Regions from separate parts of the Paludisphaera borealis genome, predicted to be linked through region 1. Evidence: riboswitches for the same ligand, from Rfam matches in the RefSeq annotation. Region 1 holds a riboswitch; the other holds the start of a gene.
The links. A riboswitch is a leader RNA that binds a small molecule or an ion and turns the genes downstream of it on or off. The one in region 1 is predicted to bind cobalamin.
Positions count from the first base shown of each region.

Region 2: another riboswitch for cobalamin. It lies ahead of BSF38_RS14050 (DUF1559 domain-containing protein); the one in region 1 lies ahead of BSF38_RS12755 (hypothetical protein).

Region 1 is NZ_CP019082.1:3,301,744-3,307,527, forward strand. Features, by position in the region: gene BSF38_RS12750 (tetratricopeptide repeat protein) at 1-2,403, opposite strand, end outside; cobalamin riboswitch at 2,545-2,733, shown strand; gene BSF38_RS12755 (hypothetical protein) at 3,034-3,921, shown strand; gene BSF38_RS12760 (glycosyltransferase family 2 protein) at 3,994-5,037, opposite strand; gene BSF38_RS12765 (sugar phosphate isomerase/epimerase family protein) at 5,034-5,784, opposite strand, start outside.
Region 2 is NZ_CP019082.1:3,618,475-3,624,258, reverse strand. Features, by position in the region: gene BSF38_RS14060 (TolC family protein) at 1-1,167, opposite strand, end outside; gene BSF38_RS14055 (DUF4465 domain-containing protein) at 1,369-2,178, opposite strand; gene BSF38_RS14050 (DUF1559 domain-containing protein) at 2,247-3,098, opposite strand; cobalamin riboswitch at 3,214-3,417, opposite strand; gene BSF38_RS14045 (hypothetical protein) at 3,572-3,904, shown strand; gene BSF38_RS14040 (DUF1501 domain-containing protein) at 3,945-5,291, opposite strand; gene BSF38_RS14035 (MazG nucleotide pyrophosphohydrolase domain-containing protein) at 5,507-5,784, shown strand, end outside.

The sequences.
Region 1 (5,784 bases):
GGTGTGCTGGGGGTCGTCCTTGCGGGCCATCTCGTACAGCTTCTCGGCGGCGTCGAGCCGGCCGGCCTTGAGCGTCAGCTCGGCCATCAAATCGACGACCCGCTCGTTGGGATGCTTGGAGTCGAGAGCCGGTTCGATCAAGGCCAGTGCGGCGTCGTCGTCGCCGATCGACATCATCAAGCGAGCTTTCACGTAGCTGGCCAGCGGGTGGTTCGGCTTCAGCTTCAGGGCCTTGTCGGCCAGCGGGCGGGCCGCCTTGAGGTCGCGGCGCGCGTAGTGCTCGTAGGCCATCCGGGCGTTCAGGTCGGGGTCGTCGGGCTTCGCCTTGAGCTGCCGTTCCAGCTCCGAGAACTTGACCGGCTTCTCCTGGTCGACGCGGGTCCGGATCGTCTGGACGACCTCGTCGAGATACGCCAGGTAGGCTTTCTCGAAATCGGCCTTGTCGACGTGGAAGCACTCGTCGATCGCGCGTTCGGTCGTCAAGCCGCGGCGGTAGGCGGCGAGCATCTTGATCTGGGCGTCGGCGCCGAACCGCTTGGCCATGTAGCGAGCGTAAAGCTGCGCCTGACAGTAGGCCATTTGGCGGTCGTCGGGCTCGTTGGGACGGATGAAGCCGAGGTTGATCGTGTCGAGGTTCAACAGCTTCGACCGGCTGGGGACGCGGTCGAGGAGCATCTTGTTCCACTCCTGGGGCCGGGGGCCTCCCTCGCTCTCGACGGCCAGGGCCTCGGTGTACCAGTGGGGGATGTTGAACTCGGTCTGCTGAAGGGTGATCACGTGAACGACTTCGTGCTTGATCACCCGAGCCCAGTTGTACGGCTTGTTGGTGGCCTTCGGGCTCGCCATGGCGACGACCTTGCCGGTGCAGGCGCCAACGGTCGGGATGAACGGCAGGCCGATCGTCCGGCCGCTGAACCACTGGTGGTTCTTCATGATCTCGATCTTGGTCTTGCCCGGCGGCGCGTAGCCGAATCCGTCGGACAGCTCGGCGAAGACCGATTCGAGATAGCGGCCGAGGTAGCTGGCCAGGAGCGAATCCTGGGTCGGGTCGTACGTGACGGTGAAGTGCTTGGTTTCGTAGGGCTGATAGGTCGCCATGTGCTTGAGCACGCGACGCATGTTGTCGGCCCGGACGTTGAACGGATCGGCGGCGAACGCCGATTCGAAGAGGCTGCCAGCCTCGTCCTCGCGGCCGATCTGCATGTAGAGCATCCCCAGGCCGATGGGGGCGTCGGCGCGGCTGGGGTCGGCCTGGGCGGCGAGCAGAAACGCGCGCTCGGCGGTGAAGTACTTGCGACGGTCGGCGAGCCGTTCGCCGAGGGCGGCGTAGAAGTTCGCGGGCCGGGGGTTGTTCATGAGGACCGAGAACTCGGCGGCGGCGGCCCCGGCGGGATCGACCCGGAGTCGGCAGGCGGCGGCGACGCGGGCCAGGGCGTCCTCGTCGCGCGGGTTGGCGACGACGGCCTTCTGCGCCGCGGCCAGGGCGTCGGCGAACCGCTCGTCGGAGATGTTCAGGTCGGCCAGCAGAACGTGGGCCGGGCCGTAGTGGGGGTTCACCGCCAGCGCCCGCTCGGCCTTCGACCGGCCGGCGGCCAGCCGATAGCCTTGAAGATCGGCCTGGCCGAGCGTCACCAGCACCTCGGGCGACAGCGGGTTGATCTGCTGCGCCCGCGCCAACTCCTTGCTCGCGGCGCGCTCATTGTAGCCGGCGAGGAACAGCCGGCCTTCCAGCCACGGGGCCTTCCAGCAATTCGAGTCGGCCTTGAAGGCGGCCTCGTAGATCTCGTTGATCACGTCGTTGAGCGCGTCGCTCAGGTCTTCGCCCCGGGCCGTGGCGCGGTAGTAGCGCTCGGCCGCCTGGCCGATCAGGACCAGCCCCTCGGCGTCTTTCACCAGCTCGGCGTTGTGGGCGTTGAAATGGTCGACGAACCACTTGCAGGCGGCGACAGCTTTCTCAAGCTCGCCGCGGGCGTCGAGGAGCCGGACGGCGGTCCAGCGGGCGGACAGGTCGTCGGGAGCAGCGGCGAGGGCCTTGGCGACCCAGGCGTCGGCCTTCTCCCAGTCGCCTCGGTTGAACGCGATCTCGGCGAGCCGGGCGGCGGCTATAGGCGATTTGGGGTCCTTGGCCGCGATCGGCTCCAGTTCCTTCACGGCCTTGTCGTACTCGCCCTGGCCGACCAGGCTTTCGGCCCTGCCCAGCGCAAGAGCGCGCTCGAATTCGGGCGTCGGCCCGCCGGGCCGTTTCTTCGCGCCGGCCGCCACGGCGTCGAACGCCTCTTCGGCCTCGGCGTAGCGGCCGTTCTGCAAGAGCCGTCGCGCGGCGTCCAGGTCGCTCGACGTGTCGGTCGCCCCGGGCGCCTGACCTGCGAGACTCGCCGCCAGGAACAGAATCACGTAGCCCATGAATCCTCCCTCCTCGATCTGTTCCCTCACGTTACCAGAATGCCGCCAACGATGGCACCGCGACTTGCCGACCGGCGGGTCCGCCGCGAAATCGCCGGCGACCGTTCTTGCCTTGCGTGGGGGCGGTGGTCGACGTTATAGTCCCGCTTACATTCGACAGGCGTCCAGCCCAACCGCTGGACAGGAAGCCGGTGAAATTCCGGCGCGGGACCGCCGCTGTAAGCGAGAAGGTCTCCGGACGAAAAGCCACTGCGAGCCACGGCTCGCGGGAAGGCGTCCGGCGACCGTTCGACTCGCGAGCCAGAATACGGCCTGACGAATGACCCATTCGATGCTTCGGCCTCAAGCATCACGGGGGGCGGACCGCCATGCGTTCCCGAACGCTGCGCGCCATCGCCTTTTTCTTTTCGTGAGGCCGCGTCCCAAGGCCCCGGAAAGGTCCACTCCTTCGCCTCCTGACTCGCTCGCGGTCGCGATCCGTCGCGCCCACCGCGCACGGTTCGCCGCGACGTCCCGACGTCCGATACGCTCGGCCCCTTCGAAGTCACGCGAAGGGGATGCGAGGCGGGGACTTTCCGCGCCCTGAAGACGCGTTTTGTTCCCATTCGGTTCTTATTGAAAGGAAATTGCATGCGATTGGCTTCACGCTTCTTCAAGGTGCTGGCCGGCGGCTTGGTTCTCGTCGTCTCGTCGTCGACGGCCCGGGCGGGCTTCGACCCGCAGGTGGGGCAGCCTGGCTCGCTCGGAATTCCGGCGTCGAGTCCGCTGTTCACTGAGTGGGCGTCGTCGGTGGTCTCATTCGATCCGGGGCCTCAAGACATCACCAATCCCAACAGCCCGCTCGTCACGTTCGGGTCGCCGTCCAACATTCTCGGCCCGCGCACGGGCGACTCGACCTATAGCGTGCTCTCGCTCGGCGACGGCGGCTCGATCACTCTGGGCTTCGACCGGCCGATCACCAACGGCGCGGGGGCCGATTTCGCGGTCTTCGAGAACGGTTTCCTTTCGGGCGGAGCGGGCATGGCGTTTCTCGAACTGGCGTTCGTCGACGTCTCGTCCGACGGCGTGAACTTCTTCCGGTTCCCGTCGATCTCGCTGACGCAGACCGACACCCAGGTCGGCGGCTTCGGGCTCCTGGACGCGAGCAACCTGCATAACCTCGCCGGCAAGTACATCGCCGGCTACGGCACGGGCTTCGATCTGGACGACCTCGTCGGCGTCTCCCCGCTGCTCGACGTCGACCACGTGTCGTTCGTACGAATCACCGACGTCGTCGGTTCGATCGATCCCCGGTACGGCAGCCGTGATTCGCTGGGCAACCTGATCAACGACCCGTTCAAGACCCCGTTCGGGTCGTCCGGCTTCGATCTCAGCGGCGTGGGAGTGATCCATGCGGCGAACGCGCCGGTGGCGGCCGTGCCGGAGCCGTCGAGCTTCGCACTCGGGTTCTGCGGAATCGCCATCGCGGCGGCGGCGGTCCGCGCCCGCTCCGCCAGGTCCGGCCGACTCGCCGCGTGAGCTGAGCACGGCCCCGAGATCAAGCGTCGATCCCCTCGAAATCCGATATTCCGAGGGGGCCGGCGCCCCGGCTTACTCTGGCTGTTCGCCTTGTCGGACTTCTCGAAGCAGGTACGTCGTCTTGGACTGCGACTCGTAGTACGTCCGCATGATCAGCTCCGACTGGACGCCCAGCAGGATGCTCATGCCGCCGGCCAGAAAGAACATGACGGCCAGCGAGGGCAGGGGGGTCTCGATAAACGTCTTGGACGCCAGGCCGGACCACCACAGCGAGGCCGGCCATGGGAAGACGTACTTGTAGTAAACCATCGCAAAGCAGCAGCCGATCCCCAGCGCGAACGACCACAGGCCGAACCGGCCGAAGAAGTGGATCGGCCGCTGGGAATACTTCTGAAGGAACCGGATCAAGATCAGGTCGAGGACGACGTTGAACGTCCGGCCAAGTCCGTACTTCGTCTTGCCGGCGGTCCGGGCGCGGTGGTTGACCACCTGCTCGGTGACGCGCGCCCCTTGCCAGGCCGCGAAGATCGGGATGAACCGGTGCATCTCGCCGTAGAGCCGCACCCCGGCCAACACGCGACGCCGGTAGGCCTTCATGGTGCAGCCGAAATCGTGGAGCGGAACGCCCGAGATCCGGGCCACCAGGCGGTTGGCGATCTTCGAGGGGATCTTGCGGCTGACGAACGCGTCCTGGCGGTTGCGCCGCCAGCCGGAGACGACGTCGTAGCCTTTTTCGAGGGTCTCCAGCAGCTTGGGGATGTCGGCGGGGTCGTTCTGACGGTCGCCGTCCATCGGCACCAGGACGTCCCCCTGGGCGAGGTCGAGCGCCGCCGAGAGCGCGGCGGTCTGGCCGCAGTTGCGCCAGAGGAACGCCGCGCGGACGTGCTCGGGATCGCGCGCCTGGATCGCCTCAAGCGCGGCGACGGTTCCGTCGGTCGAGCCGTCGTCGACGAAGATCAGCTCGTACCGCCGCGACGTCGGCCGGAGCACGGCGTCCAGCTCCTCGTGGAGCGGGCCGACGTTGTCGACCTCGTTGTAAACCGGGATCAAGACCGACAGATCGACCTTCGAGCCGTTCGACGTCGAGGGGCTTTCGGGGGGCTGCGAGGAAGTCATGAGCCGGCGTCGTTTCCGATGGTCCGATAGGCCGACACGGCGGCGCTCGGGCGGTTTCCGATGATGAACTGTTCCAGGAACCGACGGCTGACGATCAGCGAATCGAGCCGCTTCTCCAGCGATCCCTCGAACGCCCGATCCTCGACCTCGATGGCGAGATGGCCGTCGTATCGGGCGTCGGCGAGCGCCCCGAGGAACGCGCCCCAGCGGACGTCCCCCTGGCCGGGAAGCTTGGGCGAGTGCCAGAGCTTGGGATAGGCGAACACGCCGTGCTCGTCGAGGCCCTTGCGGTCGATCCGGACGTCCTTGGCGTGGGCATGGAAGATCCGGTCGCGGAACTCGGCCAGCGGCGCGACGTAGTCCATGTGCTGAAGGACGAAGTGCGAGGGGTCGAAATTGAGCCCGAAGTTGGGGCTCGGGATGTCGTGGAACATCCGCCGCCAGATCGCCGGGCTGGTCGCCAGGTTCTTGCCGCCGGGCCACTCGTCCGCGCCGAACGACATCGGGCAGTTCTCGATGCCGACTTTCACGTTGCGGGCGTCGGCGTGGGCCATCAGCGGCCGCCAGACTTCGAGGAACCTCGGCCAGTTGTCGTCGACCGACTTGGTGTAATCGCGGCCGACGAACGAGTTGACCCGGCCGACGCCGAGCGCCGCGGCGGCGTCGATCACGTGCCGCAGGTGCGCGGCGGCCGTGTCGGCCTCGTCGCGATCGGGGGAGAGGGGGTTGGGATAATAGCCGAGCCCG
Region 2 (5,784 bases), 320 kb from region 1:
CAGGTCGGACAGCCGCTCGCGCTTAGCGAGCGAGACGTCAGACTTGGCCCGCTCCAGGCCCAGACGCGTGGCGATCAGGTCGGACCGCGAGTCCATCGCCGTGGCGATGAGCTGATCCTCGGTGGACGGCAGCTCGCGATCGTCGCGGAGGTTGTCGCGAATCCGGATCGCGGTCGCCTGCTCGCGGGGGATGTTCAGCAGTTGCGACAGCCGCCGGGTCGTCCGGTTGACGGCCTGCGTGGTCTCGCGAACCTGAAGCTGAGCCTGTTCAAGCTGGGCCCGGAGCGCGAAGACGGGGTCCTCGGGGATTTGCTTCTTTTCGAGGAGGTCTTCGTTGACGCGGAGCAGTCGGGTGATCCCTTCAAGGTACTTGAGGCTGAACTCGCGCGTCAGCTCGGCCGCCGCGACGTCGATGAAGACCGTGTAGAGGTTGTCGATCTGCTGCCGGACCGCGTCCTGGAACTGGGCCTCGATCGCGCGCTTGGCGACCTGGGCGGTGGCCGTGCGGGCCTTCCGCTTGCCGTTGACGTCGAGGGGATGCGTGATGTTGACGTCGTACTGGGTCTGGCCGCCGGGCCGCTCGCGGGTGTAGCGGCCGTAGGGGACGAGCTGGGTGTCGGCGTAGAAGATCGGGTTGGCTCGCAGGCTCGCCGTCAGGATGTCGGCGTCGGCCATCGGGATCTCGAACTTCATGGCCAGCAGGCCGAGGTTCTGCTGGATCAAGATATTGATCGTGTCGTCGAGCGTGTACCCGTCCTTGGCACCGACGTGGACGCCCCCTTCGGGGAGGTCAAGCTCGCCGTAGGCTGGAATCGTTGCCTCGGGCAACGAGGGGACCTTGAAGTTGGGGGCCCCCTCGCCCGGCGCCCTGCGCCTCTGGGGATTGACCCCGCTCATCGGCGCCCGACTGACCGACGGTCCCGCCCGGCCCCCGATCGGCGCGTCGCCGAGGCCCGAGCTGTCCTGGATCGCCGACGTGCCCGCCGCGCCCAGCGCGGGGCCCAGCCGGCTCCTGCCGATGGAGACCCCCGGCGGATTGTCGACGTCGACCTGCGGCCCCTGCGCCCGGACCGCCGTCGCCGACGTCGCCACGACCACCGCCCCGATCAGGAACGCCGGTCCGATACGTCCACGCCACGTGTTTTCAATGCCGATGCGCTGGCTCATCCTTGCACGATCTCCTCGATCGGGCTCGCCCGCCAGCAACGGGTCGCGAGCCGAGAACACCCCGGACGGAACCCGCCCGGAGCCTTGACTTCCTTGGTTTATGGTATCGGTTCTCTCGCTTTCTCCTGTTTAATGAGATCTTCCCAAGATTCGTCGGCCGCCGATTCTGCGCAATGTCTCCAGGCGGCCGAGCTTCTTCATTCAGCCAGCCGTTCGCTTCCGGCCGCGCCGAGCCAGGACCGCGACGGCGGCGAAGCCGACGGCCGCCATCGCCAGGCTGGCGGGTTCGGGGACGGCGGCGGACGCGACGAACGTGCGGAAGTTGTCGAGGGCGAAATAGGCCGGCGTGTTCATGCCCCAGACGCCGTTGTCGGACGAGCTGAGGCTGAAGGTCAGGCTTCGGGCCGAGCCCAGGCTTGTGAGATCGACCGTGTCCCATGTGTTCACGATGTAATGGTTCGATCCCAGGAAGTCGGCGAGCTGGAAGTCGATCTGTCCGGTCGTCGCGCCCGCGCCGTTCAGTTCGTCGTGGCCGACGATGCTGAGGGTGAAGAAATCCCCCGCGCCGAACTTCTTGGAGAACTGGTCGCCCTTGCTCATGGACAGGTAGTCGTAGGTCGTGTTCGTGACGTCCATCGAGTACACCGACTGGCCGGGCGAGACATTGATGTACGAGCCGCCGAACGCCACGGCGTAGTTCGAGGAGCCGTCGGCGCCCTTGCCGGGGCTGGCGCTGTACTGAAAGGCGTAGTTCGGCTTCGAGGCGATCTCGGCCGGGGTCGGGGCTGTCTGATTGGAGATCGCCCAGCCCGACCAGGTGCCCCACGTCGCATTGTAGCTGTTGTTGAAGAAATTGCCGTCGATGGTGAAGCCGGGAGGGGCGTTGCTCACATAACCCGCGGCCGGGATCGAGACGGACTCGAAGGTCGTGGTGGTGACGACGTCGGCGTGGGCGGCGGCGGAGGCCGTCGCCAGGATCAGGGCGAGGGCCGGGACGTTCGCGAATCGCATCGTGGGGGAAACTCCGTTGAGGAAACGAAAAGGGTGGGGATCGTCGATCCGTCGAGATCGAGAGATCATCAATAAGAGGAGGCGTCGAGGACCTCGCCGCCGTTGCGGGTGCAGAGCGCGGCGAGCGCGCGGGGGTCCATCGTCTGCTTGAGGAACCGCACCGAGCCGTCGCCCAGGAGGACGTTCACGCCTCCCGGATGCTGGCTGGTCAGTTCCTCGCCGAACTCGTACTTCGGGCGAGCGTTGATCGGGGCTGACTGGTCGAACAGGTTGTGGCCGCTGATCCAGAAGGCGTTGATCGCCTCGGGGTCTTCGCCGACCTGGATGGTGTTCGAAGTGCCGTCGGTGATCTGAGCGATCGAGACGTTCTGGTTGAAGATCATCGCGCCGCCGGGCGGGTTGTTGTTCGAAGTCGGGCTGCTCAGCCCGCGCTCGCCGTACATGCCGCCGTAGTCGGCGTCGGCCGATTGGTACGGGTCGCCGGGGTACATGCCCCAGAGCGAGGCCCTCGGCTCGGAGGGGCAGAGGTAGATCGAAAGCGCGGTGTATCCGGCCGTCGAGTTGGCGGCGACGTTGTAGCGCTGGCTGATGTTCAGGCTGTTGTACAGCGACGTCTGTTCGACCCAGGGGAGGACGGCGGCCGACCATCCCATGTTCATGTTGACCGTTTTGGGCTGCGTCGGCAGGGTGATCCAGCCGCCGGCCGCGAACGTCGAATGGACGTCGTGGTAGCCGTGGAGCGCGATCCCGAGCTGCTTCAGGTTGCTTGTGCACTGCATCCGCCGGGCGGCTTCGCGGGCGGCCTGGACGGCGGGGAGCAGCAAGGCGATCAAGACCGCGATGATCGCGATGACCACGAGCAGCTCGATGAGCGTGAAGCCGCGATGTCGATGCAGAGGGGGGGCGTCGAAGGCCTTCAAGGCGAAGAATCCTGCCGGTGACCGGCGGACGGGTTCGCTTCGGCCTTTCGGGTGCGCGGCGCGTCGCGGAAAGTCCGTCGGCGCGCCCACCCGGATGCTCGTGGCCGAAGCATCCAAGAGTCAAGCTCGACGGGCAGGTCTTCTGGCTTACGGCTCGTGACGACCTTCGGACCGCCTTCCCGCCTTGCGGCAGTGGCTGAGTTGTCCGAGGATCTGACCGATTACAGCGGCGGCCCCGCGACGGATTCTCACCGTCTTCCCTATTCTTCCCTTGTGGAACCAAGAACGGTTCCGGGACACCTGTCGAGACGATCGATTAGACCAACTCCCCCGGGCGATCGTCAAGTGTCTGGAAAACGTCGCAAACGTCGCGACCTGAAATGGTCCCCGGCGCATCGCGGCTGAAACTTGAGGGATTTTTCAGGTTGCTCCTGACAAGATCGGCCCGCCTGGTAAGATGGACCGTCAAGGGATTGATCTCGGCTTCACGCCGACGTCGTTTTCACCAGGAGGGTGATGTTATGAAACGGCCGTTTGCGGTAGGCGATCTGGTCAGCTTTCAGTTGACCACCGGGCGGGCTTCCGAAGGCATCGTGATTCACAAGATCGTTGAGAAGCGCCAGCCCACGATCTTCTTGATCGAGTGTGGCGACCAGCGTCGCGCGTTTCGCTTCGAGGCCGAACTCGCGCTGCTCGCACCCGCCGAGGCTCCGGAAGCCGGCGCGATGCGCGTCTCGGGCTTCGAGCCGGCCATGTCCGTTTCCGCGTCCGCGCCGGCCTTCGCCGCTCAGGGCGCCGACGACTGACCGGCGAGCGCCGGCCTCAGGGCATGGCGATTGAGGAACTTCAAAACAGCTCTCGGATCGGTTCGCCCTGGGACAGCAGGGCGACGGGACGGCCGGTCATGTCGTCGAAGGTTCGAGACGGGTCGATGCCGAGGTAGCGGTACCAGGTGGCGAGGACGTCGTTGGGGGTGAACCGGCGGTCCTTGGGTTCCTCGCCCTTGGGGGTGGTCGAGCCGATGACCTGGCCCATGGGCATGCCGCCGCCGGACATCAACACGGTCATGGCGGCTCCCCAGTGCTCGCGGCCCGGTTGTCCGTTGTGGTTGGAGAGTTTGGGCGTGCGTCCCATCTCTCCCATCACGACGATGAGCGTGTCCCGGTCCATGCCTCGGGCGTGAACGTCCTCGATCAGCGCGGAGACGGCCGTGTCGAGCACGGGGAGACGGATCTCCATCTGTTCGAAGATGTTCCAGACGCTCGCGTGATCGTCCCACGAGAACGCTTTCTGACCGGGGACGCACGGGAAGTCGACCGTGACCAGCCGGACGCCCGCCTCGACCAGCCGGCGCGCCAGCAGACAGCGCTGGCCGATGACGTTGCGGCCGTAGCGGTCGCGCAACTTCGGATCTTCGCGGCCCACGTCGAACGCCTCATGGGCGGCCGGGGTCGTCAAGACGGTGAGGGCTTGCCGCTGATAGGCGTCGAACGCCTCGGTCGAACCCGGGCGGTCCATCCCTCGGCGCGCCTCGTCGAAGGCCGAGAGCAGCCGGCCCCGACCGCCGAGCCGGTCGCGTCGAGCCGCGTCGAGCACCAGCTCGGGGACGCGGAACTCCGGCGCGTTCGGATCGGCGGAGACCCGGAACGGCCCGTGCGACCTCCCGAGCCCCCCTCCCCCCTCGTATCGCATCTCGGGAAGGGCGACCCACTGTGGCATCCCGGGGCGACGCTCGGGAAGGATCTTCTGCGCCGCGTTGAAGACGAACGGGTACTTCGGGGCGAATGGGGGCGTCTCGACGACCTCGCCCGGGTAGCCGGTCAGCACCGTGTGGGTGCTGTTGACGTGCCCCGGACTGTCATGCGCGACGGACCGGATCAGGGCGAATTTGTCGGCCGACCGGGCGAGCTTGGGGAGCTTCTCGCAGATCTGCATGCCGGGCACATTGGTCGGGATCGGCTTGAAGAGTCCACGGTATTGCTCGGGCGCGTCGGGCTTGAGGTCGAACGTCTCCATGTGGCTCGGGCCTCCCCAGAGCCACACGACGATCATCGACGGCCCGCCACCCGAAGCTGCGGCCCCCTGTCCTTGCAGCCGCATCAGGTCCGAGATCCCCAGGGCCGATAGGCCCGTCAGCGAGGCCCGCAAGAAGGCCCGCCTCGGCAAAGTCCCCGGGCATGGGAGATCGGACATGACCGCGCCCTCGCTTTCGTGCCGTTCCTAGCGATCAAGCGGGCGCAAGCCCACCGGATCGGTCCGAGTCAGGTCGTCGAAGTTCCGCGGAGCCAGATTCAACGCGCCCATCCTATCGCCAACCCAGGATGTTTAACAAGTTGGCGGGGTCGGCTCGTCCGCCCCGCGCTGATTCCCCCTCGCATGCACCGGCGGCGATCGGGTAAGATCGCGTCATGGGTGAGCCGAACGAGGGGGGCGTGACGCTCCGCGCGCTGCAACGAACGATCGAGGCCATGTACGGGGCCAAGGACGCCGCGCGCGGTGACGCGGCGACGTTTTTGTGGCTGACCGAGGAGTTCGGCGAGCTGGCGACGGCCCTCCGCTCCGGCTCCCAGGAGGAGCTGGCCCTCGAAATGGCCGACGTCCTGGCGTGGCTGGCGACGCTCGCCAACATCCGGGGGATTGACCTGGAAGACGCCGTGAACCGCAAGTACGGGCTCGGCTGCCCCGG